Regions from separate parts of the Rhodopseudomonas sp. G2_2311 genome, predicted to be linked through region 1. Evidence: riboswitches for the same ligand, from Rfam matches in the RefSeq annotation. Region 1 holds a riboswitch; each other region holds the start of a gene.
The links. A riboswitch is a leader RNA that binds a small molecule or an ion and turns the genes downstream of it on or off. The one in region 1 is predicted to bind cobalamin.

Region 1 (11,080 bases):
CGGACGCGGATGATCGGCGTCTCGGTGTATCCACGGCTGGTGGTGATGTACTGCGTCGCCGGCGCAGTCGCGGGTCTCGGCGGTGCGCTGACGGCGATCAATACCGGCGTGGTCGGGCTCGACAGCGTCGGCTTCGAACGCTCCGCCGAAGCCCTGATCATGCTGATCCTCGGCGGCGCCGGCAATCTGTGGGGCGCGTTGATCGGCGCGATCCTGTTCGAGCTGTTTCACCACTACGTCTCGACCGCCAGCCCGTTCCACTGGATGATCCTGGTCGGCGTGTTGCTGATCGTGGTGGTGCTGTTCTTCCCCAAGGGGCTGGTCAACGAAGTGACCCGGCGGATCAGCGATTTCAGGCAGGCGAGGGCGGCGCGATGACGACCTTGCTCGAAGTCCAGCACCTGTCGAAATCGTTCGGTGGCTTGCGCGTCACCGACGACGTCTCCTTCTCGCTGTCGAGCGGCGACCGGGTCGCGCTGATCGGTCCGAACGGTGCCGGCAAGACCACGCTGGTCAATCAGCTCTCCGGAGATTTGGCGCCGTCCGACGGCCGTATCCTGCTGGCGGGCCAGGACGTCACAACCGCGTCAATCCCCGAGCGCGTCCGCGGCGGCTTGGTACGCACCTTCCAGGTGACGCGGCTGTTCACCAGCCTCACGGTCGCCGAGAACGTCGCGCTGGCGGTGATGCAGCGCCGCGGCCTGACCAGGCGGATGTTCTCCTCGGTGATGGATAAGGCCGACGTCCGCGACGAGTGGCAGAGTGTGCTGAGCCTGCTCGGCATCGGCCATCTGGCCGCGACGCCGGTGACCAAGCTGGCTTACGGCCAGCAGCGGCTGCTCGACCTGGCGATCGGTCTCGCCATGAAGCCGCGGGTGCTGGTGCTGGATGAGCCGGCGGCCGGCGTGCCGCACGACGAGTCGCCGCGGATTCTCGAGGCGATCGGCCGGATGTCGCCGGAGATCGCGATCCTGATGATCGAGCACGACATGGATCTGGTGTTCAAATTTGCGAGGCGCGTGCTGGTGCTGGCGAATGGCGCGCTGATCTTCGAAGGCACGCCTGCCGAGGTGAAGGAAAACGACGCCGTCCGTGCGGCCTATCTGGGAAACTATGCCGATGCCCGCCGCACGTCTTGAGGTTCAAGGTCTCGCGGCGGGCTACGGCTCGGTGAGCATCCTGAGCGACATCAGCTTTGCGGTGCCGGCAGGCGGGCGGCTGACCGTGCTCGGCCGCAACGGCGTCGGCAAGACCACGCTGCTGGCGACGCTGATGGGACTGACCACCCACAAAGGTGGGGCGGTTCGGGTCGGCGAACGCGAGGTGACGGGGCTGAAGACCTATGCGCGGGCTGCCGCGGGCCTCGGCTACGTGCCGCAGACTCGCGACGTGTTTCGCTCGCTCACCGTCGAGGAAAATCTGTTCACCGGACTGAAGGGCCGGCCGCGGTCCGAACTCGACTCGGTCTACGCGATGTTTCCGCGGCTTGCGGAGCGCCGCAACCACGGCGGCATGCAGCTCTCCGGCGGCGAGCAGCAGATGCTGTCGCTGGCGCGCACGCTGCTCGGCAAGCCGACCGTGCTGCTGCTCGATGAGCCACTCGAAGGCCTCGCGCCGGTGATCTGCGATCAGCTGATGGAGACCATCGTCGGGCTGGCACAGTCCGGCGAGATGACCGTGGTGCTGGTCGAACAGCAGATCGAGCGCGCGCTCGACTTCGCCGACGACGTGCTGGTGGTCGAGCGCGGCCGGATCGTCTGGCGTGGCCAGGCGGCGGAGTTCAGGGCCGATCGGGAATTGGCCGACCGCCTGCTCGGTGTCGGTATCGGCTGAGGCCGGGGCGGGGAGCTCGTCAGCCGCGGGCGTCGAGCATCGCCGACAGGGCGCCGCGCAGCGACTCGATCGAATATGGCTTGCGCACGATCGGCAGGTCGCGCATCCGCTCCGGGATCATCGCGGTGTCGCCGTAGCCGGTCGCGAACATGAATGGGATTCCGAGTCGCTCCAGCTCGTCGGCGACCGGCAGGGAGCTGCCGCTGCCGAGATTGACGTCGAGGATCGCCAGCGTCGGCGGCCGCTGCGCGATCGTCAGCAGCGCCTCTTCGGCGGACGCGACCGAGATCACCGACTTCGCACCGATCGCCCCGAGCATTTCCTCGGCATCGAGCGCAATCACGAGCTGATCTTCGACCAGCAGGATCGCCGCATTGGCGATATTCAACGAACTGCTGTCGACGCTCGCATTGTTCGGCTGCGGGCTCGACTGCCGCTGCAGCGACTCGGTGACGAACTGGCCGGGAATACCGAGCCGCGCCACAACACCGCCCGGCGTGTAGTCGATCTCGCTCCAGCCGCCGAGATCAAACGGAATGCTGCGGCTCAGCAGCACCGTGCCGAAGCCATGCCGGGTCGGCGGCCGGACCGGCGGGCCGCCGCTCTCGGTCCATTCGATGTCGCAGCGGCCGTCGTCGCGCACCGACCAGCTCACCCGCAGCCGGCCCGATGATCGCGACAGCGCACCGTACTTCGCCGCATTGGTGGCCAACTCGTGCAGCACCAGCGCCAGCACCGAATAGGCGCGGGAATCCAGGCCGACGTCGGGACCATCCAGCGTGATCTGCGTGGCCGGGTAGGGCGATAGTTCGGCGCGGATCAGATCGAGCAGCGCCCCGCCGCCGTCGGACCGCACCACCTGATCGTGCGCGAACGACAGCGCCATGATCCGCCCGCGCAAGGCCGAGGCGAACTCCTCTAGCGATTTGCCTTCGCCGGCCGGCTGGTTCACCAGCGATTTGATCAGCGCCAGGATGTTCTTGACGCGGTGGTTCAGCTCCTCGTTGAGCACGCGCTGGCGCACTTCGGCCTTCTTGCGCTCGGCCGAGAGAATTTCGCTCTGCCGCAGCAGCACTTCGCGCAAGCCGACCTGGACGGTGGCCGCAGTGTCGCGATCATCCGCGCTCCACGGGATCGACTGGCCTTCGACCTGCTCTTTCCAGATCGAGAAACTCTTACGCGGCGTCAGCCGGTCGCCCAGTGGCCCAGTGTCGTAAGTTTTGTTCGGATCGCCCGCCCAGTTCAGCGTCTGCACCTGCTCCTTGCGGAAAAACAGCAAGTAATCGCCGGCGGTCTGCGACAACGGGATAGCCAGCATGCCGGCGGCCGCACCCGTATAGTCGGTCGCCGCCACGATCCGATCGGCGAGGGCATGGGTGGCGACGATCTCGTTGCCGGCCCGGCCGGTGAGCAGATACATGATCGACGGCAGCGCATTCGCCGGCGGCGTCGAGCCATGCGCGGTCCAGACGCCGTTCATCCACAGCCCGACGCCGTCGCTCGGAATCAGGTCGGCAATGCGCGGGAGATTCGCACGCAGGAAGTCGTCGACCGAGGCATCGAACGACATCTGGCTGGTCAGCGCATCGAGCGTCCGGCGGGTGCGCAGCGACGACTGGAAACGGCGCTGGTGATGGACCGCGGTGAAATGCAGCGAGAAGAAATCGGCGAACATTTCGGCGGCGACGCGCTGGGCCATCGGCACTACACGCGGTTCGTAGTGATGGCAGGCGATCAGCCCCCACAGCGTGCCGTCGATGATGATCGACAGCGACATCGAGGCGCTGACGCCCATGTTGCGCAGATATTCGAGATGGATCGGCGAGACGCTGCGCAGGTGCGCGAACGACAGATCGAGCGCGGCGCCGGAAGCATCGCGCTCCGGCACGATCCGGCTGCTGTCGCCGCGCGAATCCGAGATCACGCGGATCGCGTTCTTTAGATACAGCAGTCGCGCCTGCTGCGGGATGTCGGAGGCCGGGAAGTGCTGGCCGAGAAAGCTCTCGAGGTCGCTGCGCTTGGCCTCCCCGATCACCTTGCCGGATCCGTCGGCCGCGAAGCGATACATCATCACCCGGTGATAGCCGAGCATCGCCTGCAGATAGCGCGGCACCCGCGCCGCCATCTCGTCGAGCGACTTCAGCTCCTTGGTGCGTGCGATGATCTGCCGCGTCAGCCGTAGCGGGTTGTCGGCCTGGTCGGCGGCCGCGGGCTCGAATTCGATGATCGAGGTGCCGTCGTGATGATGCAGCGAGACGTCGAAGGTGCGTCCGGTGCCGCCGTCGCGCCAGCCGAAGATCAGCGCCGGCCGCTTCGGATCGGAGGCCTGCGCCAGCGCGTTGCGTAGCGTATGGGCTTCGGTCTCGCCGAAGTAATCGGCCAGCAGCTCGCCGACCCGCGGCGTCTCGCGGCCCAGGATCGCGCCGGCGTTCTCCGAGATGCGCGTGATCCGTACCGCTTGCGAGTCGCACGCCAGCAGGCAGCCGCGCGGCTGAATGCTGCCGGGAATATGGATCGGCTCGCGATCGCAAGAGGTGAGATCGACCTTATGCGGCACGGCGTGCCCTCCGCGTCGTCGCGGCGCACGTTGCTACACACCTGATCTCATTTGAGCGATGAGCAGAAGCCGTCGTCGATAGGATCGTTGCGCCTACAGCCAATGGGTGCCTTACGGTGTGGGGAGGGGCGAGCTGACAAGCCGTCCACCGGGCTAAGGCTGGAGACACTCGCAACGTGCCTCGCTTGGACGCTGGAACCAATGTAGCCGCAGCGCATTATTTGTTCCGTTCACTAGTAGACAGAGGAACAGCCGTGATCGCCTCTTCTGAGCGACCGAACAACAACTTGTTGCGAGCACTGAGCCCGAGCGATTTCGAGCTGGTGCGTCCGCATCTGAGGTGCGAGACCCGGGCCGCCGGCGATCTGTTGTATCGCCCCGGCGATCACGTCGGCAGCGCGTTCTTCCCGTGCGGGCCGAGCCTCGTCTCCTATGAGGTGACCGACGGCGACGGCCGCGGCGTCGAGACGGTGCTGGTTGGGCGCGAAGGCGCGGTCGGCGGCATCGTCAGCTCCGGTTTCCTGCCGGCGTATTGCCTGATCGTCGTCAAGTTCGAGGGCCCGTTCGTCCGCATGCCGATCCTCAACATTCAGGCCGCCAAGGATCGGTCGCCGAGCTTCAAGGCCTTTTTCGCGCGTTACGCCGACTGTCTGATGGCGCAGATGTTTCAATCGACCGCGTGCAACGCGATCCATTCGATCGAGCAGCGCACCGCGAAGTGGATCGCGGCGGCGATGGACCGCACCGGCGACAGCATGGTGCCGCTCACCCATGAACAGCTCGCCGCGATGATGGGCGTCGGCCGCAGCTACACCAGCCGCGTGCTGCAGGCATTTCGCCAGGAGGGCATTCTCACGACGCGGCGCGGCGCCCTGATCGTCGACGATGCCGACAAGCTGCGGTCGCGGGCCTGCCGCTGCAATGATGCGGTGAAGGAGCACTTCGACGTGGTGCTGCGCGGGGTCTATCCCGAGCCGGACGACGCTGCCGCGTAGCTTTCGGAGAGCTTCAGCGCGCCGGTGCGCGCTTCAGGTGCAGGTAGCCGGGATCGAATTCGCCGATCTTGGCGAGCCCCTGCCAGTTGCGGATCGTCAGCACCCCATAGCGGAAGTCCATCGTCTTCGACGCCCGCAGCGACGAGATCGTGCGATTGACGGTGGCGATCGCCATGCCCAGCGTGTCGCCGAGTTGGGCGAGGCTGATCGGGAGCTGCATCGAGTTACCGTCGGTCAGCTTCGAGACCTCGGCACGGTAGAACAATTCGCAGAACAGATGCGCCATCCGCGCCTTCATCGTCCGGGCCGAATTGTTGGTGATCGCTTCGCGGAAAATCGCCGCGTCCACGAGGGTTTCGCGCCAGATCGCAAAGCCGAGACCGGGCCGGGCTTCGAACATCCGCAGGATCTCCCGATGCGGGATGATCGCCGTCACCGCGTGCCCAATCGCACACAGCGAATGATCCATCCGCTCCAAAAAAACCCCCTGCGCATCCGGCAGGTCGCCGACCATGTGAAACGACAGGAATTGGCGGCGGCCGTTTCGCTGCAAATGGTACCGTCCGACCATGCCTTCGACGACGAGTGCGGCGCCCTTCGGCGTTTCGCCTTGGCGGATCAGATCCTCGCTGCTCTCGAGCTCCCGCAGCGTAAAACTCAAATTGCGGATTGCGGTGAGGTCATCGGCCGACAGACGGGAATGCTCGCGCAGTTTGTCGATCAGGACGCGATGGACATCCTTCATGGTCCGCCTTTCAAGTTAGATCATCTGATAGGGTTGATGGAACTTGGGGGCTTCAACTCCGGGAGGCGGCAGAGGTTTCTATTTTTTCGGACGCCGGGCGGCAGCGGTCGTCGTCGCTTGCGAGGCATGGCTCTGACGTGCTCTGTCGGACGAATCATGACTGCGCGAGGATGACCGATGAACGACTTCAGCCGGCTCTGGCTGGTGCGGCATGCGCCGGTGGATGGGCCAAAGGGCGTGATTCACGCTCCCGACGCGCCGGTCGATCTCGGCGACACTGCGGTGCTCGCTGCGCTCGGCGAAAAACTGCCGCACGATGCGACGGTGGTCGCAAGCCCGAGCCGGCGTACGCGCGAGACCGCCGCAGCACTCCGCTTCGATGCGATGCTCGACCCCGATTTCCGCGAGCAGGATTTTGGCAGCTGGACCGGGCGCCGTCACGACGATCTGTCGCGCGAACTCGGCCCGGCCTACGATGCATTCTGGCAGGATGCGGCGCGCTTGGCGCCGCCGGGCGGCGAGAGCTTCGTCGATCAGATCGAACGGGTGCGGCGCGGTCTGGCGCGGCTGCCCGCTGGTGACGTCGTGCTGGTGGTACACTCCGGCACCATTCGCGCCGTACTGGCGATTGCCCTTAAGGCATCCCCCGAGGCTGCGCTCAGCTTTGTGATCGATCCGCTGTCGCTGACGCAGATCGACCGGCTGGGTTCGTCCGGCTGGCGGATCGTCTGGGTCAATCGCGTAGTCGGTTAGGCTGGCCGTTTAGAACGAAGCCTTTTTGCTTGCACAGGCTGCAGCCCCGTGCTCTGGTTTTGACGTCTTCGGTGCCTCGCGTGCGAGGTGAAACTGGGAATACGGTGCGGTGTTTTTCGCCAAATCCGTAGCTGCCCCCGCAACTGTAAGCGGATCTGTCCGGATCATATGCCACTGACGCCATCGGCGTCGGGAAGGCGATCCAGACGACATCCGTGAGCCAGGAGACCGGCCGAAGACGGAAGCATCTAACCGATCGACGGCGGGTCGAGAGCGGAGCAGCGATGACCGAATTCTCTTAGCAGGCAAAGCCGCGCGCGGCGCAGGAGCAGCGTCACGCGACGCTTGGCATCGCCTAGCACTCATCCCCCTTCAATCAGAATCAGCCACAGCGCCGCCGCGATCGAGCCGGCGGCCAATTGCTGCGGCGCGAGGGAACGGTCATGGAGCCGAAAGACACAACGACCAACGAAGCCTTCAAGGGCTTCACCAACGAGGCCTGCCCGTTTCTGCCGTGCCATCGCGGCGTCGAGCGGGAATTCAACTGCCTGTTCTGTTACTGCCCGCTGAGCGCCTATCAGTGCCCCGGCCCCTACAAGACCTTCGTCGATCGCAATGGGCTGACGCGCAAGGATTGTTCGGACTGCACCTTGCCGCACAACGGCTATCGGCGGTCGTGGAATTTCATCCAGCGCTGGTTGGAGCGGCCGGTGCCTTGGGACAGCCAGCCCCAGGATCCGCGCCGCCTCAAGCGTGAAGTCTCGGAAAGCGGCGACTGAACATTGCCGCCGCCTCCGCACCGCTGGATTGCAGCGGCAGCGGAGGCGCCGGCATTTTTCGCGTTAGAGCGAGCGGGCGATCAGCAGCTTCATCACCTCGTTGGTTCCGCCATAGATCTTCTGAATCCGCGAGTCGATGAACATCCGGCCGATTGGGTATTCCTGCATGTAGCCGTAGCCTCCGTGCAGTTGCAGGCACTCGTCCACGGTCTCGACCTGCTTCTGCGTCGTCCACCATTTCGCCATCGAGGCGGTGACGGCGTCGAGATTGCCGGCGATCAGCTGCACCAGACAGAAGTCGACGAACACCCGTGCGATGAAGGCTTCGGTCTTGCGTTCGGCGAGCGTGAAAGCTGTATTCTGGAATTCGATAATCGGCTGGCCGAACGCCTTGCGCTCCCGCGTATACTCCGAAGTCAGCGCGACCGCGCGCTCCATCGCCGCCACGGCGCCGATCGCGATGATCAGGCGCTCTTGCGGCAGCTGCTGCATCAGCTGCACGAAGCCTTTGCCCTCTTCGCCGCCGAGCAGGTTCTCCTTCGGCGTGCGGGCATTCTCGAAGAACAGCTCGGAGGTGTCGGAGGCGTGCAGGCCGATCTTGTCGAGGTTGCGGCCGCGCTTGAAGCCGGGGTTGTCCTTGGTCTCCAGCACGATCAGCGACAGCCCTTTGGCGCCGGCACCGCCGGTGCGGGCAACCACGATGATCAGGTCGCAGTTCTGGCCGTTGGTGATGAATGTCTTCTGGCCGTTGATGACGTAGTCGTCGCCGTCGAGCTTGGCGGTGGTGCGCACGCTCTGCAGGTCCGAGCCGGTGCCGGGCTCGGTCATCGCGATCGCGCCGATCAGCTCGCCGCGCGCCATGCCGGGCAGCCAACGCCGCTTCTGCTCTTCCGAGCCATAGTTGAGGATGTAGTGCGCCACGATGCCGCTCGACACGGTGACGCCGGACAGCGCGTCGGGGACGATCTTCTCCATGTCCTCATAGACCGCGGCATCATAGGCGAAGCTGGCGCCGAGCCCGCCATACTCTTCCGGAACGCTGGGCAACAGCGCCCCCATTTCGCCGAGCTTCAGCCAGGCCGAACGATCGACCATCTTCTGCTTGCGCCACTTGTCGCCATGGGGTGCGAGGTCCTTGGCGAGGAATTTGCGAAACTGGTCGCGGAACGTGTCCAGTTCTTCGGTCATCCAGGGCGATCGGTATTCCATGTTTCCTCACTCGAATGGGCGGCCGCTTGGCACGGCGCATCGCCCGCTGATCTAGGCCAGTTCGGCGGTGCAGGATAGACGTTGCGACCGCCGTATCTTGCGGCGTGTCGCTGCAGGCGGCTGCGCTGTTCGCAGCCGCAGCATGCGCGACGATGGAGGGCGCTCAGGTGGCGCTGTCGATCAGGCTTTCAAGCAGCCGCTTCAGCTCGGCGGTGGCCTTGTCGCCGTAGTTTTCGGCGATATGCGCCTCTTGGCTCAGCGCCAACGTATTGAGACGCTGGGTCAGAGCTTTGCCGCGGTCGGAGGTGTACATCAGCACCTTGCGGCGATCCTCCGGATCCTGGACGCGATACACCAGCGAATCCGAAACCATCCGATCGATCATCTTGGTCAGGGTCGGATGATTAAGCAGCACCGCCTCGGCGAGTTCGCCCATCGAATGGCCCTTGCCGTCGGACAGCACCTTGAGGATGCGCCATTGCTCGACCGGCACCCCTTCGCTGCGTAGCCGTGCTTCGAGCTGGCGGTTGATCTCCCGATTGGCCTGCGCCAGCAGATAGGCGAGGTGTTCGGTGATCGGCGGATTGCGGGTCGGCGATTTGGCCACGATGAGACTTTATCGTTCCGTCTGAGTGAATCGGATGCGCAGTTTGCTGCATCTATATGCACAGCAATCCTTGAAGATTCAATATTTTCGAATAGCATCGATCGTCGAACCCGGGGAGGGGACTTCGGCGGGATCACCCGCACCTGGCAGGAGAGGGCGTGCTTTCGGCTGTCGATCTCGGACATAGTGGCGCCTATGGAGTGCCGCCGCTCGGTCTTCTCGAGCGCGGCGCGCTTACCGACGCGCGTTGGGTGGAAGGGCCGGGAGACGGCGGCGGCGCGGCCTCGCGCCGCGCACGCAACAAGCTTCGCGTTGCGAATTTCGTCACCTTCCAGGGCTCGCCCGGGCTGTGGGGACCGGCCTCGACCAATGCGGCGCTGCTTGCGGCTGCGGAAATCAACAAGCGCGGCGGCATCCTGGGCCGCGAGGTCGAACTGGTGTTCAGCGATGCCGGGGGGCCGATCGAGGATGTCGCTCGGCGGGTTGCGCTGGCGGTCGACTACGACGACGTCGATATCGTGATGGGCTCGCACATCAGTGCAGTGCGGGTGGCACTGCGGAACGCCATCCGAGGTCGCGTGCCCTACATCTACACGCCGGTCTATGAAGGCGGCGAGCGTGCTCCTGGCGTGATGGCGATCGGGGAGACGCCGCGCTGGCAGAGCCGGCCGGCAATCGACTGGCTGGCCCGGGAGAAAAGGGCGCAGCGCTGGTACCTGATCGGCAGCGATTACGTCTGGCCATGGCTGTCGCATCGCGCTGTGAAGAAGTACATCAAGGATGCCGGCGGCAAGGTGGTCGGCGAGGAATTCGTGCCGCTCGGCGAGGACGATCACGAACGGCATCTCGACCGGATCCGCGCCGCCCAACCTGACGTCGTGCTGATTTCGCTGATCGGCAACGACAGCGTGACGTTCAATCGCTCTTTCGCCGAAGCTGGGCTTTCGAGCCATGTCCTCCGGTTGGCCGGCGCGATGGACGAGACGGTGTTGCTGGGCATCGGCGCCGACAACACCGAAAACTTGTTCTGCGCATCGGGCTATTTCGGCTGTTACGACTGCACCGCCAACGATGCGTTTCGCGATTCTTATCGCCGGATGTTCGGACCGACGGCGCCGCCGATCGGGTCGGTCGGGCAGTCCAACTATGAAGGTCTGCGATTTCTGGCGACGATTGCCGAGAAGGCGCAGACGCTGCAGGCCCGCTCGCTGCTGCAGGCGGCGCGCAATGTCGTGTACCAGGGCGGCCGCGGCGACGTGACGATCAGAGACGGCCGTGCACGGATGACGATGCACCTTGCCGAGGCCGACGGTCTGGATTTCAAGCTGCTCCGCACCTTCTAGACGGCGCCATTCGCGCTCGCGCTATTCAGTCGCAAAATAATACTTGAAATGGAAAATATTTCCGTATGTATTATCACCGCGGCGCGGCGCCATTCGTGCGTGCGCCGCTCCAGGCCTTCCCCGGGCCCGCATCGCCGATCCGCCTACGCGCAGGAGAATGATCTTGGCCGTTTCGCTTCCCACCCCGACGCAGCTTCTCGAAGTCGCCGATCAGTGCGGCCTGTCGCTCACCGACGAGGACATCGTCTCGTTTCGTGGG
Region 2 (11,080 bases), on a different contig from region 1:
TCATCGGCATCGGCTTCCGCGCCGTCACCCCTGCCTCGTCGATCATCGACGTGATCGAAGCCGCGCGCCGCACCGCCGCACCGCACCTGCCATCGGCGCTGGCAACCGCTGCCGACAAGGCCGCTCACAATGGCTTACGTGAGGCAGCGACGGCAACGGCTCTCCCGGTGTTGCCGATCGAAGCGACTGCGCTCGATCAAGCCGCCGCACGTATCACCACGTCCTCCGCCGTGGTCGCGCATCACCGCGGCGTCGGCAGCGTCTGCGAAGCCGCGGCGCTGGCTGCCGCCGGACCGACCGCGCGCCTGATCGTGTCCCGTTTGATTTCACAGGATCGCCTCGCGACGGCCGCGGTGGCGATCGAGGAGCCGCTGCCATGACCGTCCACTTCATCGGCGCCGGCCCGGGCGCGCCCGACCTGATCACCGTGCGCGGCCGCGACCTGGTGATGCGCTGCCCGGTGTGCCTCTATGCCGGCTCATTAGTCCCGCGTGAGATCGTCGCGCTATGCCCGAAGGACGCGCGCGTCGTCGACACCGCGCCGCTCGATCTCGACGCCATCACGGCGGAGTTCGTTGCCGCTGCCGAAGCAGGCTACGACGTTGCCCGGCTGCATTCCGGCGACCTGTCGGTGTGGAGCGCGATGGGCGAACAGATCCGCCGGCTGGAGCAGCACGGCATCCCCTACACCGTCACGCCCGGGGTGCCGTCGTTCGCAGCGGCGGCCGCCGTGCTCGGCCGCGAACTGACACTACCGGAAGTCGCCCAGACCGTGGTGCTGACGCGCACCTCCGGCCGCGCCTCGGCGATGCCGCCACGCGAGACTCTGGAAGCGTTCGCCGCCACCGGCGCGACGCTGGCAATCCATCTGTCGATCCACGTCCTTGCCGACGTCGTCAAACGGCTGCGTCCGCATTATGGCGACGACGGCCCGGTCGCGGTGGTGGTGCGCGCGAGCTGGCCGGAGCAGCAGGTGATCCGCGGCACGCTCGGCTCGATCGCCGCGCAGGTCGCCGCCGAAGGCATCGACCGCACCGCGTTGATCCTGGTCGGGCCATCGCTCGCCGCCACCGATTTCCGCGAGAGCTCGCTGTACGCTCCCGACTACGACCGCCGCTATCGCCGCTCGGCGGAGGACGGCCGTGACCGTGACTGATCACGTCGTAACAACCGCGACGAACGGCCGTCCGCCAGGGCTGATCATCGCGGCGCCGTCGACCAATAGCGGCAAGACGACGGTGACGCTGGCGCTGCACGCGGCCCTGCGCCGCCGTGGCCTCACCGTGCAGCCGTACAAATGCGGACCCGATTACATCGACCCGGCGTTTCACGAGATCGCCGCCGGCAGGCCCTGCTACAATCTGGATTCCTGGTCGTTCGGACAAGACCGCATTACGTCCCTCCTCGATGCTGCGGCGGGCGCCGATCTCTGCCTCGCCGAAGGCGTGATGGGGCTGTTCGATGGCGGCAGCGCCATCGGCGCGTGGGGTAACGGCGCAACCGCCGATATCGCCGCGTTCACCGGCTGGCCGGTGGCGCTGGTGATCGACGTCGCCGGTCAGGCGCAGTCCGCCGCCGCTCTGGCGCTCGGGTTTGCCGGCTATCGCAACGACGTCCGCATCGCCGGCGTCATCCTCAACAACGTCGCCAGCCCGCGCCATGAAGCGCTGGTCCGCGATGGTTTCGCCGCGCACGACATTCCGGTGCTGGGCAGCTTCGAGCGGCAACGCGATCTCACGCTGAAGAATCGCCATCTCGGCCTGGTGCAGGCGCGCGAGACCGCGAGGCTCGACACCCGCCTGCAGCAACTCGCCGACAGCGCCATGCGTGGTATCGACCTCGACGCGCTGATCCGCGCTGCGCAGCCGGCGCGTCCGATCGCATCGACGATACGTCCGCTGCCGCCGCCCGGCCAGCGTATCGCGCTGGCGCATGACGATGCGTTCTCGTTCATCTATCCGCACCTCACCGCCGGCTGGCGCGCGGCCGGCGCCGAGATCGTGCCGTTTTCGCCGTTGAATGATGAAGGCCCCGATCCATCCTGCGACACCGCATGGCTGCCGGGCGGCTATCCCGAGCTACACGCCGGGCGACTTGCGGCGGCGACGCGATTCAAGGCGGCGCTCGGCGCATTCGCGGAAACCCGCCCGGTGCACGGCGAGTGCGGCGGCTACATGACGCTCGGTGCCGGCCTGATCGATGCCGACGGCACGCGCCATGCGATGGCCGGACTGCTCGGCCTCGAAACCGACTTCGCCAGCCGCAAGCTGCATCTCGGCTACCGGCTCGCGACCTTGCAGGCCGCAGCCGCCGGCCATGCGGCGGGCACCGTTCTGCGCGGCCATGAATATCACTACGCGCGCGTCGTCGCCGTGGCGGACGAGCCGCTCGCCGAAATCCGCGATCCCGCCGGCCGACTCACTGATGAGACCGGCAGCCGCCGCGGCCACGTCACCGGCACCTTCTTCCATCTGATCGATGTCGCCGAGGGGGCGATCGCCTGATGTCCAACTCTTTCGAAAGCGCCGCTGCACCCGGCCGCATCACGCTGGTCGGCGCCGGCCCGGGCGATGCCGACCTGCTGACACTGCGCGCGATCAAGCGCCTGCAGGCCGCAGACGTGGTGCTGTACGACGACCTCGCCGGCGAAGACTTCATGGCGTATCTCGATCCCAACGCCGAGATGGTCGCGGTCGGCAAGCGCGCCGGCCATCCCTCGCCGCGCCAGGATGAAGTCAGCCGGCTCGCGATCAGCTACGCGCTGCATGGCAAGCATGTGGTGCGGCTGAAGGCCGGCGATCCGACACTGTTTGCCCGCGCCGACGAGGAGCTGCGGGCCGCGCGCGAGGCCGGTATCGCGGTCGAGATCGTGCCCGGCATCACCACGGCGACCGCTGCTGCCGCCACGATCGGCGCATCGCTGACCAAGCGCGGCGTCGCGCGCCGGGTGCAGTTCGTCACCGGCCATGATGTCGACGGCCGCCTACCGCGCGATCTCGACCTCGCAGCGCTGGCCGACGCCACCGCAACGACCTGCGTCTATATGGGCAAGGCCACCTTCCCGGCCCTCGCGGCGCAACTGATCGCCCGCGGCCTGGACGCAGCGACGCCGGCCGTGATGGTCGAAAGCCTCGGCTCCGATGCGACCAACGTGCAACGGGGCAGCGTCAGCGAGATCGCCGCGCGCCTCACCGCCGACCGGCCGGCCGGCCCCTGCATGATTTTGTACGGCGCAGCGCTGGAGGAGAGCTGATCGCCAGCACGCGGCCGGCGACGACGACGCGTTCACTGCCGCGGCGCGGCCGCCGCAACGCCTCGGCGCTGGCTGATCTGCTCGATCGCGTCGGATAGTCGATCGAGCGCAACCGGCAGCATCGCGCCGCCGCAGACCGTGAGCTGATCTGGAACAACGATCCGTCGGCTAGCCGGATAGGCCTGCTGGATCGCGGGATGCAGCAGCAGAGCCTTGCCCTGATCTTCAGCCACCGGCTGCTCTTCGGATACGAGTAAAAGGTCCGGCCGCGATGCGACGATCGCTTCGAGCGAGGCGAAGCCGCCATAGGCGAAACCAAGGTCGGACGCCGCATTCGACAGGCCAGCGGTCTGCAGCAGCGAGCTGAGCAGACTATCGCCGCCGGTCACCCAGCCGCGCCGCGACAACGCCAGCACCCGGCCCTGCCACCGCGAGGCGGTGCGTCGTGCCCGCTCCGCGGCCTGATCGACCGACGCGATCATCGCCTCCGAGCGTTCAGGATGGCCGACCAGCGCGCCGACTCGTCGGATCTGAAGTTTCACCTCGTCGATCGTCCGCGGCACGTCGAACTCTTCGACCGGAATGTTCTGCGCGCGCAGCAACTCGCGCGTGGCACGCTTGCCGTAGCGGCCGGCCAGCACCACGTCGGGCGCGAGCATCAACAGATCCTCGGCCTCACCGGACAGCTTCGGAAATCGCTCAGCCTCCTTGGCGAGCCACGACAGCCTCGGATCACGCGCATACGGTCCGAGGCCAGCGATCTGGTCGGCATCAGCCAGGGCGATTAGCAACTGATCGGTGCACATGTTGATCGAGGCGATCCGCTTGGAGGCGGCGAACGCTGGCGAGGCCAGCAAACCAACGGCGGCGACCACCAGCAACAAGCGGGAACGCCAGCGAGGCGCACGCCGGTCACGCAACGCGACGGGGGGCCGGACGCCGCAATGCGGCGCAATTGTTCTGTCCAAGACGACATCCTCCGCCGGCCCATCGCCGAACGAGTTGCACACCATGCACCGGCCGGTCTCCTGGCTCGCGGATATCCGTCGCGTCCGCCTTCCCGGCCAGTTCGGCCAGTGGCATTCGAGGACGCTCCGATCCGCCCACAGTTGCGAGGGCAGCTGCGGCATTGGGGCATCGCCCCGCACCGCATTCCCGTTTCACCTCTCTCAGCGAAAGGCACCGGTACACGTCTGGGTTAAGCACGTCGCCCAGCCCCCGGCAAGACGACCATCTTCCGCAGCCTACCTGGCAAGCAAAAAGCCGGGAGGTGCAGTCAGGCACCACCCGGCTTGAACTTCACGGCTTCTCGCCGCCGGTTCGCTTACTTTCGCATCGGCGTGGTTGCGCCCGACTGGCCGTCCGAGCTCGGCGTCGTCGAATTGGTCGCGCCGTGCGCGCTGCCCGAGCCCTGACCACCACGATCGGAGTTCGACGGGCCGCCACCGCCCGCGCCGCCGCCAGCCGCGCCACCGGCGCCCGCGCCTGCTCCACCGGCTCCTGCGCCGGCACCGCCGGCCCCGGCACCACCACCCGCGCCGCCGCCGGCTCCACCGCCGCCACCACCGCCTTGGGCCATCACTTGGCTCGCGCCAAGCGCCAGCACTGCGAGCACGGCCATCGCTGTCGTCGTCTTCCGCACCATCATCGTCGCTCCTGTCATTGTTCTGATTGCTGAGTTGCGCAGAGGTCAACGGAGCTTCGGAGACGCCGTTCCTAACTAACCAGTCGCGTCTTCAGGTCGCGGCGTTCCAGCCGGGCAACAGGAACAACCGACCATGTTCGGCTTTTCCCCTCGCCATCAACGACGAGGAACTGCAGATGAAAGCTCTGACCTGGCACGGCAAGAACGACATCCGCTGCGAGAGCGTGCCGGATCCGAAAATCGAACACGGCCGCGATGCGATCATCAAAGTGACGGCCTGCGCGATCTGCGGTTCGGACCTGCACCTGATGGACGGCATCATGCCGTCGATGCAGAGCGGTGACGTGCTCGGCCACGAGACCATGGGTGAAGTCGTCGAGGTCGGTTCCGAGAATACCAAGCTCAAGGTCGGCGATCGGGTGGTGGTCCCGTTCACCATTTCCTGCGGCGAATGCTTCTTCTGCCAGCGCGGCTTCTATTCAGGCTGCGAGCGATCGAATCCCAACGCCAAAGCGGCTGAGAAGATGTGGGGCCATTCGCCCGCTGGCCTGTTCGGCTACTCGCATATGCTCGGCGGCTATGCCGGTGGTCAGGCCGAGTATCTGCGCGTGCCGTATGCCGACGTCGGTCCGATCAAAGTGCCCGATGGACTGACCGACGAGCAGGTTCTGTTCCTGTCCGATATCTTCCCGACCGGTTTCATGGCAGCGGACTTCTGCAATCTCAAAGGCGGCGAGACAGTTGCGGTGTGGGGCTGCGGCCCGGTCGGCCAGATGGCGATCAAGAGCGCCTTCCTGCTCGGCGCCGAACGCGTGATCGCGATCGACACGGTGCCGGAGCGCATGGAGATGGCGCGGCAATCCGGCGCGATCGTGATCAACTTCATGGACGATGACGTCTACGACAAGATCCAGGATCTCACCAACGGCCGCGGTGCCGACGCGTGCATCGACGCGGTCGGAACCGAAGCGGCCGCAATGGCGAGCTTCGACTCGATGGTCGACCGCGTGAAGATGGCCACCTTCATGGGCACGGACCGGCCGCACGTGTTGCGCCAGGCGATCCACTGCTGCCGAAACTTTGGCACAGTGTCGATCGTCGGCGTCTATGGTGGGCTGCTCGACAAGATCCCGATGGGTTCGGCGATCAACCGCGGCCTGACGATGCGGATGGCGCAGACTCCGGTGCAGCATTATCTGCCGCAACTGCTCGGCCGCATCCAAAACGGCGAGATCGATCCTTCCTTCGTGATCACCCACCGCGCCACGTTGGAAGAAGGCCCGGAACTCTACAAGACCTTCCGCGACAAGAAGGAGGGCTGCATCAAGGTGGTGATGAAACCAACCTGAGCGAGCTCAGCTCATAGAACGACATACAAAGACTTCATCCTGGCCGGGATCGCCCGGCCATCGTCGTTCTAGGAGGGATCAAGTCCGACGGTGCACGGCACCAACGAAATGGCCGGGCTGAGCCCGGCCACAGTCTTCCGATTTATCAGGAGTATAAGCTCAGGCCGCCTGGGCCTGAACGTAGGATCGTGTGACGCTGTCGATGTTCTGGTCGATCCACGCCGCCATCGCTTCTTCTTCCTTCAGGGACGCCTGCAGCAATGGCTCGGCCGAACCGAAGCCAGCGATGTCGGCAAGCGCCAATAGCGATTTGTAGGCGGCGATTTCGAAATGTTCGAAGGCGTTGTTGGCGAAGGTGTTCTTCAAAATCTCGTCGGGCATCACGGTGTGAGCCAGTGCCGCCATATTGCCCATGAACGACTGCGTGGTGTCCTTCAGCATCGAGGCGCTTTCGCCGCAGGCGGACAGGCACTCGTCGAGCCGCTTGAGCTGACCTTCGGTTTCCCGCAAATGCTGCTGCACCCGGGCTTTCACTTCCGGATAGTCGTCGAGCCGTTCGGACTGCCGCTCCATCATCTCCCGCGCCTGGGTCTCCATGGCGTGGGCATTGCGCAGCCCGGTAACAAAGATCTCACGTGCGTCCTGAGCCATTCTTCAGTCTCCAGTTGAAATGATCGCGCGTTCAACGTGGCCGGATGTGCACCGTTCCTATCGGAACCAGCCTTCGCCTTGCGTCAAAACTTCCAGAGATCGAACAGCATCTCTCGACCGACGAGATCGATCTGCTGGCCGTATCGGGTGCGGTACATCGTCATCAGTGCGTCATGACCAGGGTCGGACGAGCTGCACAGCGCATCCTCGACCAGCACGACGCGAAAACCAAGGTCCACCGCATCGAGCACTGTGGCGAGCACGCAGACGTCGGTCTCAGCCCCCGTGACCACCACGGTGCCAACGCCGCGCTCGACAAGCATCGATGCCAAAGGCGAGTGCTTGAAGGCGGAGTACACCGGCTTGTCGATCACCTGCGCGGGCGGCACCAAGCGTTGCAACTCCGGCACCAGGTCGAGCTGTTCCGGCTCCAGATTGGGCCGCAAAGCGGCCTCCCAGCGCTGGTAGTAACGCTGCCACCGCCCCGGCCGCTGCTCCGGATGCTCGGGCGTGATGAAGCGGGTGAAGATCGTTGATCTCGCATAGTGGTTCGAGACATCCACGACCACCGGCAGGACGCGCTCCATCCACGGCGTCTCCCACACACCGCCGCGCGCGAAGATCCGCTGCATATCGACGCAGAGGTGGATGGCAGCCTCGATCGGCTCGGCCGGTGGCGGCTTGATCATGACGCGATCGGGCGCGCTGTGCGCGGGCGCAGCTCCGTGATGGCCGCCAGGATCAGCGCGGCGATGCCGACCACGGCGCTGATCACCCCGAGGAGTGATAGCCAGAGGAAGATGCCAAGGGCGAGCATTGCAACGCCAAACACCACGTCGAGCGCTAGATGCCACGGCACCGGCAGTAGCCGCACGACGCCCCACTCGTAATCGGTGATCAGGCTGTAGATGATTCCGGCGCAGCCCACCGCCGTGAACATCCAGCGCAGGCCCCCCTGCTCACCGGCTATGAACGGCAACGCCAGCACCAGCACCGACACCAGGTAGTCGATCGCGCCATGAAGGCGGGTCGGGATCACACGCACGTCGCTCTCCATCGTGGATAAGCAAAGAACCGTCGGCCTCGGGCCACGTTCCAATCCGGCGCTCAGGCTGAGTTGGAACGCTGCACGATCGGCATCGTTGGCGGGTGAACCTGATGGAGACCACACCGATGACTTCTGCCTCCCTGCAAATGACGCCAAGCGAATCCCGTCGGCTCGCCAGGTTTCTCGGATGGGTGTCGCTCGGCCTTGGCGCAGCAGAGGTGCTGGCGCCGCGTCGTCTCGCACGCGCGCTCGGCATGGAAGGCAACGAGCACCTGCTGCAGCTCTATGGCGCACGAGAGATCGCTTCAGGTGTCGCCATCCTCACCACCGAGTCGGCCGCATCGGTTTGGAGCCGGGTCGGCGGCGACGCGCTCGATGTCGGCACGCTCGCGCTGCAGCTCCGCCGCGACAATCCGAAACGCGGCAACGTGGCGCTCGCCCTCGCGGCTGTTGGTGGCATCACCATGCTGGACTGGGCCTGCGCGCAGGCGCTAACCGACGATGCTCGGCCCCGCAACGGCCACGCCTCGGAGGCCGCTTAGCTTGGACGGGCGCCCCGACCACAACGACGGCACCGTCACTGCCCTAGTGTTCGCCGGCGGCCTCAGCTTGGCTGCGTATCACGGCGGCGCATTCGAGGCCTTCGCACAGCCAGCCCAGCCGTTGCACTGGCTCGCGGGCTCCTCAGCCGGCGCAATCACCGCCGCGCTGATCGCGGGCAATCCGCCGCATCGTCGCATTGATGCTTTGCGCGAGTTCTGGAGCCTGACCCGCACTGAACCCATTTGGTCGCCACTACCGCATCTGGAAGGCTGGATCAGCGCGGTGACGGCACATCTGATCGGCGACCCGAACCACTTCCATCCGAGGTTGCCGGCACCGTTCGGCTTCCGCAGTCTTTACGATCTCGGACCGATGCGCCGCCGGCTCGCGCGGTTGATCGATTTCGGCCGCATCAATGGAGGCGACCTGCGGCTCTCGATCGCCGCCACGGACGTCTGCAGCGGAGACCCAGTGATTTTCGACTCCCACCGCGAGCCAATCGCGCTCGATCACCTGCTGGCCAGCTGTGGTTTCTTGCCGGAGTTCGCTCCGGTGACGATCGGCGTTCGGACACTGGTCGACGGCGGGCTGTCGATGAATGCGCCGTTCGATCCGATCCTAACCGAGTCCGGGGGGCCTTTGCGGCTATTCGTGCTGGATCTGTATGCACGCGACGATCAGCCGCCCGCCTCGCTGGAAGCGGCGCTCGAGCGCAAGAACGACCTGCTATTTGGCAATCAAACCTACCTGCGTTTGAAGGACAAGATCCGTATCAGGGCGCTCGAGCGCAGCGCCGCCGGGGCAGCGGCGTTCCAGGACGAGATTACCCTGTTGAGCTATCGCGCAGGCCCGAGCGAGCCGGGGCCGGAGAAGAGCTTCAACTTCTCTCGGCGCGCTTTGGCGCAGCGCTGGCAGATCGGGTTCGACGACATGATGGCGGCCCTTGCGCCTGGCGCCCCAGCGACCGACGGACTCCGCGTGATCCGGCGTTGCACCGCACCTCAGGCAGCGGCGCTGCAGCCGGCCGCGCAACTCCGTTGACGTTGTCGGCGAACGCACCGCTGCTGCCCGACCGCCGCCATCCGATCAACGCCGTGCATCAGTGCAACCTCACCGCTCATGTCGGAAGGCGTGCGCGCCATTGCGGTCAGGCGGGTATCTCCACCCGCACTTTGGTGATTGCCGCCATAAAGCGGCCGGACATCCGCGGGATGCCCGTTTCAATCGCCTCCGTCACGTACGCCTCAGCGCTTGGCGCTGCCCGGCTCCGCCATCTTGCGATGCTGGCTCGCCAGCACGCCGGACGGGATCACGTTGGCCGCCGCGGTCTGTAGCTTATTCTTCCATCCGCTGACGACATCGCCTTCACCACTCATCATCGCGTCGAAGCCGATCCGGGCGACCTCGCCGGCATCGTCCTTGTTGGCAGTACCAACCGCCGTATCCAGCATGTCGGCGCGGCGGAAGAACTCGGTGTCGGTCGCACCGGGCATCAGGCAGGTGACGGTCACCTCGGTGTCTTTCAGCTCGTCACGTAGCGCGAAGGAGAACGAGTTGAGGAACGACTTGGTGGCGTTGTAGATCGCCTGGAAGCTGCCCGGCGTGAAACCGGCGATCGAGCCGGTGATCAGGATCCGCCCCGCGTTCCGCCGGCGCATCTCGTTGCCGATGCGGTGGACCAGCAGCACCGTGCCGGTGACGTTGGTGTCGATCACCTTGCGAGCTTGCTCGATGTCCTGATCGAGAAAGGCGTGTCCGAGCCCGCGGCCGGCATTGGCGATCAATGCATCGACCGGCCGCCCATTGGTCGCCTCCGCCAGCCGGTCGACGCCCTGCTTGGTCGACAGATCCGCCTGCACCGGCTCGACCGAGACGCCGGCAGCGCGCAGCTCGGCGGCAGCCTTTTCGATCTCTGGCTCATCCGCAGCGATCAGCAGATCGAAGCCTGCTTGGGCGCAGCATTTGGCGAGCTCGAAGCCGATGCCGGTGGAAGCTCCGGTGACGACGGCGAAGGGACGTTGTTCGGTCATGACATGCTCCGATGATTTCGCGGTCAACAGGCGCCACCATCGCCCGTTCCTCGCCAGCGGTTCGGAACCAGCACAGCGGACGCCGCTTGTTGCGACGGCAACGTGGAGCACATCATCTTGGCGCGGATCTTGATCGGCACATCGGGATGGCACTATCAGTCGTGGCGCGGGCCATTCTTTCCCGACGGCTTTCCGATCAAGCACCAGCTGCAGTACTACGCCAGCCAGCTCGCCACCACCGAGCTGAACGGAGTATTTTATCGTACCCCGACGCCGGCCGCCGTGCGATCATGGCACGATCAAACCGGCAAGGACTTCGTGTTCGCCTGGAAGGCCTCGAAGTTCATCACGCATTGGAAACGGCTGTCGGAGAAATCCGCCAACAGCCTCGCGCTGATGGAAGAGCGCCTGGCGCTGCTCGGCGATAAGGTCGGCCCGATCCTGTTTCAACTGCCGCCGCAGTACGAAGTCGACACCGGCCGCCTGCGCGATTTCCTGCCGATGCTGTCCGCGCGGCGGCGCTACACCTTCGAATTCCGCCATCCGAGCTGGTACACGCCG
Region 3 (6,535 bases), on a different contig from region 1:
GATGCCGTATTCCCGCCGCACCGCGTTTCCGCTCGGCGGCGGCAAGGCGATGATCAACGCGTTGTACGCCACCGCCGACCGGATGGGCGTCGCGATCAGCTACGACAGTGAGGCACGGTCGCTGCAGCGTGCCGAAGACGAAGGCTGGACGATCAACGTCCGATCCGCTGGGGCGGACGCCGCCATCCGCACGCGGAGCGTCGTTGTCTGTGCCGGTGGCCCCGGGGCCGACCCCGCCTGGTTGCAGGAAAATTTCGGCAGCACCGCCGAAGGCTGGATGGTCCGCGGCACGCCTTATTCGGACGGTCGTCTGCTCGATCTGCTGATCGCGGCCGGCGGCTGTACGATCGGCGATCCGACCACCTGTCATGTCGTTCCGGTCGACGCGCGCGGCCCGCAATTCGACGGCGGCATCGTTACCCGGATCACGTCGATTCCGCTCGGCCTCGTGGTCGACCGATCCGGCGCGCGCATCGATGTCGCAGGGGCCGGATCGCAGCCAACGCACTACGCCAAATGGGGACCAAGGATCGCCGCCTGCCCCGGCCAGATCGCTTATCTGGTGCTCGATACCCAAGGCCTCGCCCGTGCCGCGCCATCCGCCCTGGCGCCAGTCACTGCGCCGAACCTCGGCGAACTAGCTGCCGCGCTGCAGATCGATCCCACGGCTCTGTTGCAAAGCATCGAGGACTTCAATGCCGCCCCGGCCAACGCCGCGCGTACCATCGCGGAGCCACCATTTGCCGCCTATCCGATGCGGCCGGGGCTGACGTTCGTGCACTACGGCATCAAGGTGGATGCAACGATGCGGGTGGTCCAGGCCGACGGTCGCCGCCACGACGATCTGTTCGCGGCCGGCATGATCATGGCTGCGAATGTGCTGCGCCGCGGCTATCTCGCCGGGCTCGGCATCACCCTATCGGCAGTATTCGGCCAGATCGCAGGTGAGGAGGCAGCGCGCCATGTCCGCGGCTGATCCGATGCTCGAAGCCGAGCGCGTGCTGCGGATCTGCAGCGCCTGCATGTATTGCGATGGGCTCTGCCCGGTGTTTCCAGCGATCGACGGCAAGCACAACTTCAGCCTGAGCGACGTCAGCTACCTGTCGAACCTGTGCCACAACTGCCAGGGCTGCTGGCACGATTGCCAGTACGCACCACCGCATCCGTTCGCCGTCAATCTGCCGGCGACGTTCGCCGAACTGCGGCAGCACTCTTATGCCGACCATCTGTGGCCGCCCGCGCTCGGTCGCGCCTTTCGCGCCTCATCGCTCGCCGTGCCCGCCACCGTCGCGCTCGCGCTGCTGATCACCTTCGCGCTGGTGCTGGGCACGGGCTCACCAGAAGCATTACGGACGACATACGCTGGCGAAGGCGCGTTCTATCGCGTGCTGCCGTGGCCGGCGATGGCCGGGCTCGCAGGCGGCACGTTCGCGTGGGCGGTGACAGCGATCACGCTGGCGACCCTGCGATACTGGCGCACGATCGCGCCAAAGACGACGATCAGCGAGATCGTGCGCGCGCTGCCGATCGCGTTGTCGGACATCGTCACACTGCGCCACCTCGGCGGCGGCGGACCCGGCTGCCATGACCATGATGAGCGAACCTCGCAGCGGCGACGGATCTTGCATCACCTCACCGCCGGCGGCTTCGTGCTCAGCGGCCTGTCGACGATCGTAGCCTCGGCTTATCATCACCTGCTGGGCGTGATGGCGCCCTACCCGGTCGCCAGCCTGCCGGTGATGCTCGGGCTCGGCGGCGGCGTGACGATGACCGTCGGCGCTGTCGGGCTGCTGGGACTGGAAGCGTGGGCCGATCCTGCGCCGAGTGATCGCGGCGAAACCAGATTGAACGTTGCGTTTCTGATTCTGCTCACCCTGGTCGGCTCCAGTGGGCTCGCGGTGCTCGGCTTCCGCAGCACGCCGGCGATGGGGCTGTTGCTCACCACCCATCTCGGGCTGGTGTTCGGCCTGTTCGCCGCCCTGCCGTTCAGCAAGGCGCTGCACGCGCCGTTCCGGGCGGCGGCGCTGCTGCGTGCGGCGATCGACAGCCGCCGCAGCACGTTGGCGTGAGCCCCGGAGGCCTCCGGCGATACGCCTTGATCCCGATCAAGCTGGCGCGAATTTGATGAGGGCTCTCGGCGGCCAGTTGCCAATGATGGTCGATTGACAGTTCGCCGTTTCCGTCCCAAACATCCCGCGCCGACGGTGTCCTGTCCTCGGACAGGACGAAGAGGGAATATCGGAAGAACGCTGCCTTGCAGCGGTCGAGCCGAAGCTGCCCCCGCAACTGTAAACGGTGAGCCGACGCAACACGCCACTGGAGATATTCCGGGAAGGCTGCATCGGCGACGACCCGTGAGCCAGGAGACCTGCCGTCGCCTGCTATGATGACGTCGTTTCGGGCGGGGTGCCCCGGGATGTCTTTCGGCGGTCCGGAGTGCAGGTCCGTTCGCCGGTTTTGAGCCATCGCCCGCGATGGCCAACCGACGAGATTCGGCGCGATGCCGCCCACTGCGCTCCATCCCGGTGTCATTGCCGGTTCTCAGCCGTCGCTTCCGCCGGACCCCGCCGAGATCGCGGTGCTGTCGCCCTGCGCCGAGACGCTGGCGGCCTTCGTTCAGGCATGGCCCGGCAACGCCAACCGATTGTGCGTGAGCGATCTCGGAAGCTTCGCTGCGCAGGCATGTGATCGCTCCCTCGACGCGTCGCCGCTACGCGCGCTCCTGATCGCTCTGCCGGATCAGGCGCATCCTTGCCGTGAAGCCATCGAAGCAATCGCCGCATTCGCCGGCAGCCGACGCATTGCCTTCGCGGTCCTCTCTACCCGCGAGCAGCCCGACGTTCCGAGCGAACTGATCACTAACCTGCCCCCCACGACGCTCCGTCGCCTGAACAGGCTTTACATTCAGCGCGCTGGCGATGCCGCACACGCCATCCTGATGCAACTCGCCCTCGCCGCGGGCCTCAGCATCTCTGCCATGGACGCGCCGAGCGAGAGCGCGACTACCGAAGCCAACCAGCATCCCTCCATTCTCCCCGAGCTGATCGAGGACGCCGTCCGATGACCTACGCTTACGAACGAGACGGCGACGCGATCTATCGTCAGTCGTTTTCGATCATCCGCGCCGAAGCCGCGCTCGATCGGTTCACCCCCGACGAGGAAAAGATTGCGGTGCGTATCATCCACGCCAGCGGCATGGTCGAAGTCGCCGGCGACATCGCGTTCACGCCCGGATTTGTATCGTCCGGCCGCGCCGCGCTGCAGGCCGGGGCGCCGATCCTGTGCGACGCCCAGATGGTCGCCAACGGCGTCACCCGCAAGCGGCTGCCGGCCGACAACGAGGTGATCTGCACGCTGAACCATCCCGACGTTCCTGCGCTTGCCGCACAGCTCGGCACCACCCGATCGGCCGCCGCAGTCGATCTATGGCGCGACCGGATGCAGGGCGCGGTGGTGGCGATCGGCAATGCGCCGACCGCGCTGTTCCGCCTGCTCGAAATTCTGGCAGAGCCTGGCGCACCGCGCCCCGCGGCGATTATCGGCATCCCGGTCGGATTCGTCGGCGCCGCCGAATCCAAGGAAGCGCTGCTGGCGGACTCGCCCTCGCCTTGCGTGATCGTGCGTGGCCGCCGCGGTGGCAGCGCGATGACCGCGGCCGCAATCAACGCCCTGGCGAGCGAACGCGAATGAGCGCACCGACCGTTTACGGCGTCGGTGTCGGCCCCGGCGCACCCGACCTGATGAGCGTCCGCGCCGCGCAGCTGGTCGGCGAAGCGCGGGTGGTGGCGTATTTCCGCAAAGCCGGACGCCCCGGTCACGCCCGCCGCATCGCCGACGGACTGTTACCGGACGGCGTGATCGAAGAGCCGATGGACTATCCGGTAACGACCGAAATCACCCTCGACGATCCGGCCTATGCGGCGACGCTGCGCAGCTTCTACGAACAATGCGTCGCGCGGCTTTCCGAGCACATCGCGCAAGGCCGCGACGTCGTCGTGCTGTGTGAAGGCGATCCGTTCCTGTACGGCTCGTTCATGCATCTGCACAGCCGGCTGGCGCCGCGCGTCCGCGTCGAAGTCGTCCCCGGCATCTCCGGCATGGCGGCGTGCTGGACCGCGAGCGGCACGCCGATCACTTACGGCGACGACGTGCTTTGCGTGGTGCCAGCGACGCTCGGGCCGGACCGGCTGAAGGCGGCGTTCGCCACCGGCGATGCGATCGTGATCATGAAGCTCGGCCGCAATCTGCCGAAGGTGCGCCGCGCCCTCGACGACGCCGGCCTGCTCGATCGCGCGATCTATGTCGAGCGCGGCGCGATGGCCGATCAGGTGGTGATGCCGCTCGCCGACAAGACCACCGACGACGCGCCCTACTTCTCGATCGTGCTGGTCCACGGACAGGGGCGACGGCCATGACCGGATCTGTCGTTGTCGCGGGCCTCGGGCCCGGCGCGCAGGAACTGATCACACCGGAAGTCAGCGCCGCGCTGGCGCATGCGACCGATATCGTCGGCTACGCACCTTATGTCGCTCGCGTCGCCGAACGCGACGGCTTGCAGCGGCACGCTTCCGACAACCGCGAAGAACTCGATCGCGCAGGCTTCGCGCTGCGGCTGGCGACCGAGGGCCGGCATGTCGTCATCGTCTCCTCCGGCGATCCGGGCGTGTTCGCGATGGCGGCGGCGCTGTTCGAGGCGATCGAGGCCGGCGATCCGTCGTGGCGCGAGCTCGACATTCGCGTGCTCCCCGGCATCAGCGCGATGTTCGCCGCTGCAGCGCGGATCGGCGCGCCGCTCGGCCACGATTTCTGCGCGATCAACCTGTCGGACAATCTCAAGCCGTGGGAGACCGTCGAGAAGCGGCTGCGCGCCGCAGCGGAAGCCGATTTCGTGATCGCGCTGTACAACCCGATCTCGAAAGCCCGCCCCTGGCAGCTCGGCCGCGCCTTCGAGCTGCTGCGCAGCATCCATCCGGCGTCGGTGCCGGTGATCTTTGCGACCGCTATCAGCGATCCGCGCGAACGCATCGACGTGGCGCCGCTCGGCGAGGCGGTGCCGCAACGCGCCGACATGCGCACGCTGGTGATGATCGGCTCGTCGCAGACCAAGATCATTCCGCGTCGCAGCGGCTCCGCTTTCGTCTACACCCCGCGGTTCTCTGGAGCGCTGTCGTGACCAAGCCAGGCCATCACGTCGGCGACCGTGGCGACACAGTGCCGATCCGGCACCGCGGGCCGCTTCACCATGATCACCGGCAGCCCGAGTTCGCGCGCCGCGGTGATCTTGGCGACGGCTGCATCGCCGCCGGCGTTCTTGGCGACGACGATCTCGGTACGGTGCGCCTGCAGCAGCGCGCGGTCGCCGGCGAGATCGAACGGTCCGCGCGCCACCACGATATCGACGTTCGGCAACGGCAGCGGCCCGCGCGGTGGATCGACCAGCCGCACCAGATAAGCGTGCTGCGGCTGCGACGCGAACAATTCGAGGTTCTGGCGGCCGATGCCGAGAAACACCCGCCGCGGCGCAGCGCCGAGCGCACCGACCGCCTGATCGAGATCATTGACTTCGGTCCAGCGATCGCCAGTGGTGGCCTGCCACGCCGGCCGCTCCAGCGCCAGCAGCGGCACACCGGCTTCGGCGCAGGCGATCACCGCATGGCGGCTCATCTGCGCCGCGAACGGATGCGTCGCGTCGACGACGCGCTCGATCCGCTCGGCGCGCAAGTAATCGACCAGACCGCCGACGCCGCCGAAACCACCAACCCGAAACGGGATCGGCGGCGGCTTCGGGTGATCGGTACGGCCCGCGAACGACAGAACCGCGTCAATGTTGGGCTCGGCGGCGATCGTCCTGGCCAGCGCCGAGGCATCGGCCGTGCCACCGAGGATCAACACGCGCGAGCGATGCGATGAAGGGAGCGTCATGATCCGCAGCGATGACACGACGCAGCCCTGGCTGTCCATCGTCGGAATCGGTGAGGACGGCCTCGACGGGTTGTCGGCGCGCGCACGGGCGCTGCTGGACACAGCCGAACTGATCGTCGGCGGTGATCGCCATCTCTCCCTCGTCGCCGCATTGAACAAGCCCACAATGCCGTGGCGCGTGCCGTTCGCGGCCTCGCTCCCCGACGTGCTGGCGCAGCGTGGCCGCCGCGTCGTGGTGCTGTGCTCCGGCGATCCGTTCTGGCACGGCGCCGGCGCGGTACTGGCCGATCATCTCGCGCCCAAGGAATGGACCGCCGTCCCGGCGCCATCAACCTTTGCGTGGGCTGCGGCGCGGCTCGGCTGGCGCCTGGAGGACGCGGTGACGTTCGGCCTGCACGCGCGGCCGGTCACGACGCTGCGTCCGCATCTCCGCCCGCAGGCGCGGCTGATCGTGCTGGTGCGCGACGGCGCCGCGGTCGGCGACATCGCCGCGTATCTCGCAGCGAACGGCTTCGGCGCGTCCGAGCTCACCGTGCTCGAGGCACTTGGCGGCCCGCGCGAGCGCGTGCGGCGGACCACCGCCTCGATCTTCGCTTTCCCCGACGTCACTGCT

Region 2: linked by a shared signal. The riboswitch ahead of VRZ08_RS05950 (ABC transporter substrate-binding protein) and the one ahead of VRZ08_RS18795 (cysteine-rich small domain-containing protein) in region 1 are both predicted to bind cobalamin.
Region 3: linked by a shared signal. The riboswitch ahead of VRZ08_RS06000 (hypothetical protein) and the one ahead of VRZ08_RS18795 (cysteine-rich small domain-containing protein) in region 1 are both predicted to bind cobalamin.

Annotation. Positions count from the first base shown of each region.
Region 1 is NZ_JAZDRK010000016.1:58,782-69,861, reverse strand. Features, by position in the region: gene VRZ08_RS18830 (branched-chain amino acid ABC transporter permease) at 1-378, shown strand, start outside; gene VRZ08_RS18825 (ABC transporter ATP-binding protein) at 375-1,139, shown strand; gene VRZ08_RS18820 (ABC transporter ATP-binding protein) at 1,120-1,833, shown strand; gene VRZ08_RS18815 (HWE histidine kinase domain-containing protein) at 1,853-4,390, opposite strand; gene VRZ08_RS18810 (Crp/Fnr family transcriptional regulator) at 4,645-5,385, shown strand; gene VRZ08_RS18805 (Crp/Fnr family transcriptional regulator) at 5,399-6,130, opposite strand; gene VRZ08_RS18800 (histidine phosphatase family protein) at 6,308-6,883, shown strand; cobalamin riboswitch at 6,936-7,135, shown strand; gene VRZ08_RS18795 (cysteine-rich small domain-containing protein) at 7,327-7,662, shown strand; gene VRZ08_RS18790 (acyl-CoA dehydrogenase family protein) at 7,726-8,871, opposite strand; gene VRZ08_RS18785 (MarR family winged helix-turn-helix transcriptional regulator) at 9,035-9,478, opposite strand; gene VRZ08_RS18780 (substrate-binding domain-containing protein) at 9,637-10,821, shown strand; gene VRZ08_RS18775 (amidase) at 10,985-11,080, shown strand, end outside.
Region 2 is NZ_JAZDRK010000003.1:104,889-115,968, reverse strand. Features, by position in the region: gene VRZ08_RS05970 (cobalamin biosynthesis protein) at 1-380, shown strand, start outside; gene cobM (precorrin-4 C(11)-methyltransferase) at 377-1,156, shown strand; gene VRZ08_RS05960 (cobyrinate a,c-diamide synthase) at 1,143-2,504, shown strand; gene cobA (uroporphyrinogen-III C-methyltransferase) at 2,504-3,253, shown strand; gene VRZ08_RS05950 (ABC transporter substrate-binding protein) at 3,286-4,221, opposite strand; cobalamin riboswitch at 4,254-4,455, opposite strand; gene VRZ08_RS05945 (hypothetical protein) at 4,578-4,901, opposite strand; gene VRZ08_RS05940 (zinc-dependent alcohol dehydrogenase) at 5,075-6,247, shown strand; gene VRZ08_RS05935 (ferritin-like domain-containing protein) at 6,407-6,898, opposite strand; gene VRZ08_RS05930 (cysteine hydrolase family protein) at 6,982-7,587, opposite strand; gene VRZ08_RS05925 (hypothetical protein) at 7,584-7,943, opposite strand; gene VRZ08_RS05920 (hypothetical protein) at 8,072-8,488, shown strand; gene VRZ08_RS05915 (patatin-like phospholipase family protein) at 8,448-9,530, shown strand; gene VRZ08_RS05910 (SDR family NAD(P)-dependent oxidoreductase) at 9,734-10,519, opposite strand; gene VRZ08_RS05905 (DUF72 domain-containing protein) at 10,637-11,080, shown strand, end outside.
Region 3 is NZ_JAZDRK010000003.1:116,587-123,121, reverse strand. Features, by position in the region: gene tcuA (FAD-dependent tricarballylate dehydrogenase TcuA) at 1-976, shown strand, start outside; gene tcuB (tricarballylate utilization 4Fe-4S protein TcuB) at 963-2,069, shown strand; cobalamin riboswitch at 2,186-2,391, shown strand; gene VRZ08_RS06000 (hypothetical protein) at 2,501-3,064, shown strand; gene VRZ08_RS05995 (precorrin-8X methylmutase) at 3,061-3,690, shown strand; gene VRZ08_RS05990 (precorrin-2 C(20)-methyltransferase) at 3,687-4,415, shown strand; gene cobJ (precorrin-3B C(17)-methyltransferase) at 4,412-5,173, shown strand; gene VRZ08_RS05980 (cobalt-precorrin-6A reductase) at 5,140-5,922, opposite strand; gene cbiE (precorrin-6y C5,15-methyltransferase (decarboxylating) subunit CbiE) at 5,921-6,535, shown strand, end outside.